Linked DNA regions of Halococcoides cellulosivorans. Each later gene encodes a partner of the first gene's protein in a complex. Links are inferred from orthologs where the notes say so. Each region holds a gene or a part of one and is shown in the gene's direction. Other genes may lie near its edges.

Region 1 (4,377 bases):
GATCGAGTCGATCTCGTCGACGAACACGATCGCGGGCGCGTTCTCGGCGGCGCGATCGAACACCTCACGCAGACGGCGCTCGCTCTCGCCTTTGTACTTCGAGACCACCTCCGGCCCGGAGATCACCTCGAAATGCGCGTCGACCTCGTTGGCGACCGCGCGGGCGATCAAGGTCTTGCCCGTCCCCGGCGGGCCATAGAGGAGCACGCCAGCGGGCGGGTCGATCCCCAGGCGTTCGAAGCGCTCTGGGTTCTGGAGGGGGACCTCGACGGTCTCGCGAACCCGATCGAGTTCGTCGTCCAGGCCGCCGATGTCCTCGTAGGTGACGCCATCGGTGGCGGCCTCGCTGTCATCGTCGGATCTGGCCTCGCGGACGAGCACCGTCGTCTCGGCGGTCACCTGGACGGGGCCCTCCGGGTCCGTGTCGCGGATCGCGACGCCCCCGACGCCGTCGAGGGTGAGGTGTTGGCCCGCTCGTACGGGACGATCGCGGAGGCGACTCGCGACGACCTCGCGATCGGCGTCCGCCGCGCCGACGACGACCCGATCGGCCGCCGAGAGGTCGATCGGCCGGACGGCGGCAGAATCACCGACCGCGACGCCCGCCGCCGCGCGGGTCTCGGCGTCGATGCGGACGGTCCGCTCGGAGCCAGTGCCCGGCCAGACTTTCGCGACGGCACGATCCTCGCCGTCGATCACGACCGGATCGCCACTCAGAACGCCCAACTCGTGGCGCACTAGTTCGGGCAGGCGCGCGATCGCCCGGCCCGCGTCGGACTTGCGCGCGCTCTCGACGGTGACCTCGATCCCCGTCATCGGTGCCGCACGCGCCCCCACTCGACTGCGATCGACTCGTCGTTCATAGGCATCGATCGACCGGCGTCGCCTTGGTCGCTTCGGAGTCGATGTCAGATCCCAGTAAAAAACGGTTTGTGGGTGCCCCACGCACGATCGACCATGGTCGAACGCGTCGAACGCGACGACGGCGTCTGGTATCGGTGTGAGGCCTGCGGACTGCTCTTCGACGACGACGGCGACGCCCGCCAGCACGAAGACAGCTGTGACGCCGAAGAGCCCTCGTACATCCAGTAGCGGACGGCGAGGGCGGCCCTACGCGGCGAGGAGTTCGTAGGACTGCTCGGTGCGGTCGTCTTCCACGAAGACGAACACCCGACCCGCGACGGCGTCGGGATCGGCACCGATGTCGAGCTGTGAGCCCTCGCGTCGGGCAGTCACGCCCGGCAGGATCGTCTGGGGGGTCTCCTCGGGAAGATACCGGCCGACGCCGCTCTCTTCGAGGACCGCGTGGTGGGTCCGCCGATCGGTGAGGTAAACGAGTGCGCCGGTCTCGCCGTCCGCGTCGGTCGCGAGCACGTGGACTCGCCGGTGGGCCGAGACCGTCACGCTCTCCTCGCGGGCCTGGGGGACGCCACGATACCGGACGGTCCGTCCGTCGTCGTAGGTGACCTCGACGCCGGAGTCGTCGATGGTGATCGGCAACGTCGCCGGATCGACTGCGCTCATACCGGGCGGTGGCGGGCGAGCGGCGTAAACGGACTGATCGGCCGACACTGCGAGCCGTCGGTTTCGTCTAGATCGGTCCACTCCCCCACGAGCACCCGTGGGCTGACCGGTCGGTCGAATGAACGGAAAACGCGCGGCGAATCGGGCGACGACGACCGTCCGCGGCGGGGCAGCGTATCGTAACCGTTTTAATTGCATTCACCGATAGTTTCCGTCACAGCGCCTCTGCGCGTGAGATACAAATGAGCGACAAACCACACCAGAACCTCGCGATCATCGGTCACGTCGACCACGGGAAGAGTACACTCGTCGGGCGTCTGCTCTACGAGACCGGCTCCGTCCCGGAACACGTCATCGAACAGCACAAAGAAGAAGCCGAAGAGAAGGGCAAAGGCGGGTTCGAGTTCGCCTACGTCATGGACAACCTCGCCGAGGAGCGAGAGCGTGGTGTCACCATCGACATCGCCCACCAGGAGTTCGACACCGAGGAGTACTACTTCACCATCGTCGACTGCCCTGGCCACCGTGACTTCGTGAAGAACATGATCACGGGCGCGAGCCAGGCCGACAACGCCGTGCTCGTCGTCGCCGCGGACGACGGCGTCCAGCCGCAGACCCAGGAGCACGTCTTCCTGGCCCGGACGCTGGGCATCGGTGAACTCATCGTCGCCGTCAACAAGATGGACCTCGTCGATTACGACGAGTCGAACTACAAGCAGACCGTCGAGGAAGTCAAGGAACTGCTCAAGCAGGTCCAGTTCGACCCCGACAACGCGAAGTTCATCCCCGCGTCGGCGTTCGAGGGTGACAACGTCGCTGAGGACAGCGAGAACACTCCCTGGTACGACGGCCCGACGATCCTCGATGCACTCAACGACCTGCCCGAGCCCCAGCCGCCGACGGACGCGCCGCTGCGGCTTCCCATCCAGGACGTCTACACCATCTCCGGCATCGGGACCGTCCCGGTCGGCCGTATCGAGACCGGCCAGATGTTCCCGGGCGACAACGTTTCGTTCCAGCCGTCTGACGTCGGCGGCGAGGTCAAGACCGTCGAGATGCACCACGAAGAGGTCGACAGCGCGGGCCCCGGCGACAACGTCGGGTTCAACGTCCGTGGCGTCGGCAAAGACGACATCCGCCGTGGTGACGTCTGTGGGCCCGCCGAGGACCCGCCGACGGTCGCTGAGACCTTCCAGGCGCAGATCGTCGTCATGCAGCACCCGAGCGTGATCACCGCGGGCTACACGCCGGTCTTCCACGCCCACACCGCACAGGTCGCCTGTACGGTCGAATCGCTCGACCAGAAGATCGACTCCTCGACCGGTGAGGTCGCCGAGGAGAACCCCGACTTCATTCAGTCGGGCGACGCCGCGGTCGTCACCGTCCGCCCGCAGAAACCGCTCAGCATCGAGCCCTCGGGCGATATCCCCGAACTCGGCAGCTTCGCGATCCGAGACATGGGTCAGACCATCGCCGCCGGGAAGGTCCTGAGCGTCGAAGAGCGCGAATAATGCAGCAAGCACGCGTCCGTCTGGCCGGGACGAGCCCCGAGGATCTCGACGACATCTGTGCGGACGTCGGTGAGATCGCCGGTAAGACCGGTGTGGAGCTGTCGGGTCCGGTGCCGCTGCCGACCACGACGCTGGAAGTGCCGTCCCGGAAGTCTCCCGACGGTGAAGGGACCGCGACGTGGGAGCACTGGGAGATGCGCGTCCACAAGCGGCTGATCGACATCGATGCCGACGAGCGCGCCCTTCGCCAGTTGATGCGGATTCAGGTGCCCAACGACGTCTCGATCGAGATCGTCCTCGAAGACTGAGTCTGGCGCAGGCACCGTCGCGGGGGTGGTGGGGATGGCCCCGATTCGTCACACAGTGCTGCTGACGCGCAGTTTTCCGAGATGATCACCGGGACCACCAGGTCTTTGCGCGCCCGCCCGCTGCCGAGTGTATGACCGAGAAGACGTTGTACGATCGCCTCGGCGGGGAGGCAGGGATCCGGACCGTCGTCGACGACTTTTACGACCGTCTCGTGGCCGATGAAAAGCTGGGGCCGTTTTTCGATGGGGCCGATCTCGACCGCCTTCGCGAGACTCAGACGGCATTTCTCTGTGAGGCGGCCGGTGGGCCCCAGCGCTACGACGGCCCGCCCGTCCGCGAGGCGCACCTCGACGTGCCCTTCGAGCCCGCTCACATCGAGCGGGCCATCACGATCCTCTCCGCGACGCTGGCCGACGCTGGCGTTCCCGAGGAGGATGCCGACCGCGTGGTCGGCGCCGTCGGAGCCACCCAGGCCGAGTTGCTGGCGACCGACGATGAGTGACGTCCGCATACGCACGACCAAACGGAACCCTCAAGTGCGAACCTGAATGAATATCGCGTGCGGGCTCGTAGATCAGTGGCAGATCGCTTCCTTCGCAAGGAAGAGGCCCCGGGTTCAAATCCCGGCGAGTCCACTCCCCTTCGTTCGCTGCGCTCACTTCGGTCAGTGGACTCGCCGACCCTCGCAAAATCAAAGATTTTGCTCAGTCCCGGCGTCCTCGTGAGCGTAGCGAGCGAGGGCTTGGAAGATGAGCGAAGCGAATCTTCCAGCGAGTCCATCGGAGCGACCGAGTTCTACGAGGGTGCGAGAATGGATGAGCCGAGCGTGAGCGCAGCGAACGCGTGGATTTGAACCCTGGAAGTCGCACGCCCGGGAGCGAAACGAACGGAGTGAGCGAGCACCCCGGACCGTCTTCCTCTGGTTCAAATCCCGAACGGCGGCGGAGCCGCCGTTCGACCTTCGCGAAGCCGTCGGCTTCGCTCAGTCCCGGCGAGTCCACTTCCTTGGCTCACTGTGTTCGCCCAGTCGTTC
Region 2 (4,260 bases), 1.4 Mb from region 1 along the record:
GGCGGTGATCAGCCGTCCCGCTCGGTATATCAGCTGGAGTGTCGTCACCGGGCGCGGTGCCTCTGGAGTCAGTCGCCATCCCGGACTTGGCCACGACCCCGCGTCACGCAATAGCGCGAACCACCCGAAAAGGATTTCGATCGGCCCGGTCAGTCCGCGACCGAGAGGCGCGAACAGTGCTGGGCCTCGGGGTCGTAACAGTCCGGACAGTCGGCGGGCATGTCGACGAACCGTTCGAGGCGCTCGGCGGTGTCGTCGCTCAACACGTGTTCGAGTTCGCACGCCTCGTCGTGAAAGCCCGCCTCGACGTCGAGCGCGTCGACGAGAAACCGCTCGATCAGGCAGTGTTTGCGCAGCAGGCGACGTGCGCGGTCTGTGCCGTCGTCGGTGAGATGCGCGCCACGGCGTTTCTCGTACTCCAGGAGGCCGTCCTCTTCGAGGCGCCCGAACATCTCGGTCACGCTCGGCGGCGAGACGCCCAGTCGCTCCGCGAGTTCGCCGGTCCGGGCCGCCTCGCCGTCACGCGAGAGCAGGTAGATCTCCTTGAGGTACATCTGGGCGCTCTCGCTGACGTCGTTCTCGGAGCCGTGAATCATATCCGGTCTACCGGGGCCACCGCTTTGTGCGTTGCGACGGGGCGGACGGCGAGGATCACTCACTCCCCGATCCGGAGCGCCGCGTAGCCGACGACCTCGCGCATCTCGCCCATCGTCTCGCCCGAGGACCTGTGTGCGAGCGTCTCGGCGGTGGTTCCGCTGGCGATCAGCGCGACCGCGACCGGGCCGGGCCCGCACATCGAGAGGCCCTCGCTGTCGACGGTCCGGAGCAAGCCCTCGGGATCGCCGGCCTCGATCCGCTCGATCGCCAGGCGGTCGGCGGCCATGGCGTCGTCGTGGGGTTCGTAGTGGGTGAAATCCGTCGAGGCGACGACGCACGCGTCGGTCTCCGCGATCACTTCGCCCAGGCGTCGACAGACCGCCAGCGACTGATCGCCCATCGCGATGGGGACGATCGCCGGCGGATCGTCGTACAGCGCCTGCAGAAAGGGGACCTGGACTTCGGCGGCGTGCTCGCGACGATGCGCGGTCGCGTCGATCGTGACGCCCTCGACGGCGGCCAGTCGATTCCGGACGCTCTCCTCGATCGGGACGGTCCCCAGCGGCGTCTCCCAGGCGTCGGCGCCCGCGATGGCGACCGGATCGCCCAGACCGGTGTGGTTCGGACACGGGATCACGACCGTCTCGGGCCGACCCGAACGGGCGAGCGCCGCGAACGCGTGGGCGGCGATCGGCCCCGAATACGGGTAGCCAGCGTGCGGCGCGACGACACCGTCGAGTGTGGGTGGCCCCGTCGCAGCCTCGGGCTCTGCCCCCGGGCCGATCGCGTGGGCGTACGCCCACGTGATGCGCTCGCACAGGGCGTCGGGATCGGCGGGGTAGAACTGGCCGGCGACCGCCGGCGAGCGCGTGGTCACAGCCACCACCGCGCGTGTCTCGCGTGCATGACCGACAGCGTCGACCGCCACCCGATTCAACCTGCCGGTCGATCCGACCCGGGGGCCCACGCCCCGCGCTCCGAGCGGAAGGCAACCGTTAAACCCGACGGCGGGATACCACCGGGCATGAGTGAACGCCAGCAAAAACGCACCCAGAAGTGCGTCTCCTGTGGCGTCAACGTCGCGGGAACGAACGCCGCGGCTTTCGACTGCCCGGACTGCGGGACGCGCATCCACCGGTGTGCGACCTGCCGGAAACAGAGTACGCTCTACGAGTGCCCGGACTGTGGGTTTAGGGGGCCCTGAGATGGGCGACGTCGCCGCCGTCATCAAGGTGATGCCCGGCAGTCCCGACGACGACCTGGACGCACTCCAGGAAGACCTGGAGGGCGCACTCCCCGAGGGCGCGAAGATTCGAGGGTTCGAGCGCGACGAGGTCGCGTTCGGCCTGACCGCACTGCTCCCGACCGTGGTCGTCCCCGACGGCGAGGGCGGAACCGAGGCCGTCGAGGAAGCCTTCGAGACCGTCGAGACCGTCGAAAGCGTCTCGGTCGAGCAGGTCGGTCGCCTGTAGAGCGATCCCACCGCAACGCCCGGTGCGCGACGCGTTTTCCGTCGCCCGGTGCGCGACGCGTTTTCCGTCGCCCGGTGCGCGACGCGTTTTCCGTCGCCCGGTGCGCGACGCGTTTTCCGTCGCCCGGTGCGCGACGCTTTTCAACGGCCGTCGACTACGCTCGTCTATGGTCACAATCGACCCGCCCACCGAGCGTACGTGCGAACGCTGTGGTCGCGAGGACGTCTGGAACGCCGACCGCCAGACCTGGGTCATCCGAACGTCCGACGGCGAGAAACGCGTCGGGAACCCCCAGTGTCTCCACGAGTGGGACATCAACGGGGCGTACAGCCCAGTCGTCGAATCCTGACCGCCCGCGTCGAGCGGCTGTGATCGATGACGTGTCGGTCGATCATCCATACAGTTTATTGTGTCCTGTTCTGTACCCCCACCAGATGGCACGGATGTGTAAACTCTGCCGCGATCGGTTCAGCCGGAACGGGAGGGGAACGGTGTGTGAGTGTGGCTGGCGATTGGACGAACCCTGTGCAGACGACCACACGGAGTTTTGCCCGTCGGACGGACGAGACGACTGGATCGGCGTCACGGAGTTCTGACCCGCCGATCGGTACTGTTTTCTTCCGAATCGGCCGATATCCCGGCATGCGCGTGCTGAACTATCTGGAACTCGAGGACCACCTCGGTCCGAGCGGGATCCGGACCGCGGTCCGCCAGCAGCGCAGTGCGCTCCAGGATGCGGGGGTAACGGTCGTCGACACACTCACGCAGGGCGGCCCGACCAGCGCCACTCAATCGGCGTTGTCCGGCCAGTCACCGACCGTCGACTACGATCTCGCCCACGTGAACACCGTCGGCCCCGGATCGGTCGCCGTCGCGACCCACGCGCTCCGGACGGGCCGGCCACTCGTGGTCCACGCCCACGTCACCCGCGAGGACTTCCGGGACAGCTTTCGGGGATCGAACGCGTTGTCGGTCCCGCTGGGCCGATATCTCCGGTGGTTTTACTCGCGGGCCGACCTGGTGCTCTGCCCCAGCGAGTACACCCGATCGCTGCTGGAGCAGTATCCGGTCACCACCGAGATCCGGCCGATGACCAACGGCGTGGACATCGCGGACCTCGCGGGCCACGCGACACTCCGCGAGCCCACCCGCGAGACCTACGACCTCTCGGGGACGGTCGTGTTCACCGTCGGGCACGTCTACGAGCGCAAGGGCCTCTCGACGTTCTGTGAACTCGCCCAAGCGACCGACTACACCTACGCCTGGTTCGGCCCCTACCGAACCGATCCGCTCGCCTCCTCGACGGTCAAACGCCACGTCCGATCGCCACCCGAGAACGTCACCTTCACGGGGTGGGTCGAGGACCGCCGCAGCGCGTTCGCGGCGGGCGACATCTATTTCTTTCCGTCGAAGGCCGAAAATCAGGGTATCGCCGTCCTGGAGGCGATGGCGACGGGCAACCCGGTCGTCGCGCGTGACATCCCCGTGTTCAGAGAGTACTTCACGGACGGCGAGGACATCGTCCTGTGTGAGTCGGGCGAGGAGTTCCGTGCAGCGATCGACCGACTCGCTGACGATCCGGCCTTACGCGAGCGACTCGCAAAAAACGCCCGCGAGACCGCCGTCGAGCACAGTCTCGACCGGGTTGGCGACCTACTGGTCTCGACCTATCGAGACCTCCTCGACCGCGTTTAGGCGGTCGCGTTCTCGACGCCAGTCGCGTTCCCGGACGGGTCGGTGGCGTTCTCGGGCGTCTCGACCGGGATGTCGTGGGGCTCCAACGTGACCGTGACCGGATCGTCGTCGCGTCCGATCACCTTCGCGTTCGAGACGTCGGCGGTCGCGTTGTACACCGTCGTCCCGGGTTGGCCGCCGAATCCAGGCCGGGTGGTGCTGATCTCGTAGGGCCCGGTCGCGCGGACCGAGACGTTCGTCGCGCCGTCGTCGGGGCCCCACTCGTCGGTGCCCGTCGAGGCGTACGGAACGGTCATCTCGAAGTCGCCCTGCGCGTCGGTCTCGGCACGCTGTGTGTATCGGAACGACGAGGCGTTCTCGCGGGGCACGTCCATCTCGACGGTGGCGTACACCGCACTGTTCGCGGGGCCCTCGCCCTGGATCGTCGCGCCGGGGACGCGCTCGAAGATCTTCGTCCAGGCGGGGTTCCGCTCGAAGAGCGTGCGGAACGTGAACT

Evidence for each region. Proteins that work in one complex are often made in the same cells at the same time.
Region 2: the proteins of tuf (region 1) and HARCEL1_RS10645 are in contact, whole or in part, in a crystal structure (PDB 7CSL), measured with the Pyrococcus horikoshii proteins. The link is inferred for Halococcoides cellulosivorans from one-to-one orthologs. Residues at the interface, in WP_010885563.1 of Pyrococcus horikoshii: Val16, Lys20, Ser21, Lys62, Arg65, Glu66, Arg67, Gly68, Val73, Ala74, His75, Ile88, Asp89, Ala90, Pro91, Gly92, His93, Asp95, Phe96, Lys98, Asn99, Gly103, Ala104, Asp227, Val228, Tyr229, Ile231, Val234, Val237, Val239; in WP_010884146.1 of Pyrococcus horikoshii: Phe4, Leu6, Val7, Val9, Arg11, Met13, Pro14, Thr15, Asp16, Pro17, Leu38, Ala39, Lys40, Glu44, Pro45, Ile46, Ala47, Phe48, Gly49, Leu50, Tyr56, Leu58, Arg60, Asp61, Glu62, Glu63, Tyr65, Ser66, Phe67, Asp68.

Annotation. Positions count from the first base shown.
Region 1 is NZ_CP028858.1:772,379-776,755, reverse strand. What follows is about bases 964-3,900. They hold tuf (translation elongation factor EF-1 subunit alpha), read left to right. Parts: upstream 964-1,766; coding sequence 1,767-3,035; downstream 3,036-3,900. Other genes in these bases: HARCEL1_RS03735 (truncated hemoglobin), read left to right, coding at 3,475-3,846; rpsJ (30S ribosomal protein S10), read left to right, coding at 3,032-3,343; HARCEL1_RS03750 (DUF5796 family protein), read right to left, coding at 1,111-1,524; HARCEL1_RS13855 (DUF7128 family protein), read left to right, coding at 964-1,092. Outside these bases: HARCEL1_RS03755 (AAA family ATPase), read right to left, coding at 1-816; more of HARCEL1_RS13855, read left to right, coding at 958-963. UniProt on the Methanocaldococcus jannaschii protein: GTP hydrolase that promotes the GTP-dependent binding of aminoacyl-tRNA to the A-site of ribosomes during protein biosynthesis.
Region 2 is NZ_CP028858.1:2,140,284-2,144,543, forward strand. Bases 616-3,435 are described here. They hold HARCEL1_RS10645 (elongation factor 1-beta), read left to right. Parts: upstream 616-1,802; coding sequence 1,803-2,069; downstream 2,070-3,435. Other genes in these bases: amrB (AmmeMemoRadiSam system protein B), read right to left, coding at 656-1,474; HARCEL1_RS10640 (HVO_2753 family zinc finger protein), read left to right, coding at 1,622-1,801; HARCEL1_RS10650 (HEWD family protein), read left to right, coding at 2,236-2,418; HARCEL1_RS10655 (glycosyltransferase family 4 protein), read left to right, coding at 2,712-3,435. In the rest of the region: HARCEL1_RS10630 (metal-dependent transcriptional regulator), read right to left, coding at 150-596; more of HARCEL1_RS10655, read left to right, coding at 3,436-3,764; HARCEL1_RS10660 (oligosaccharyl transferase, archaeosortase A system-associated), read right to left, coding at 3,761-4,260. UniProt on the Methanocaldococcus jannaschii protein: Promotes the exchange of GDP for GTP in EF-1-alpha/GDP, thus allowing the regeneration of EF-1-alpha/GTP that could then be used to form the ternary complex EF-1-alpha/GTP/AAtRNA.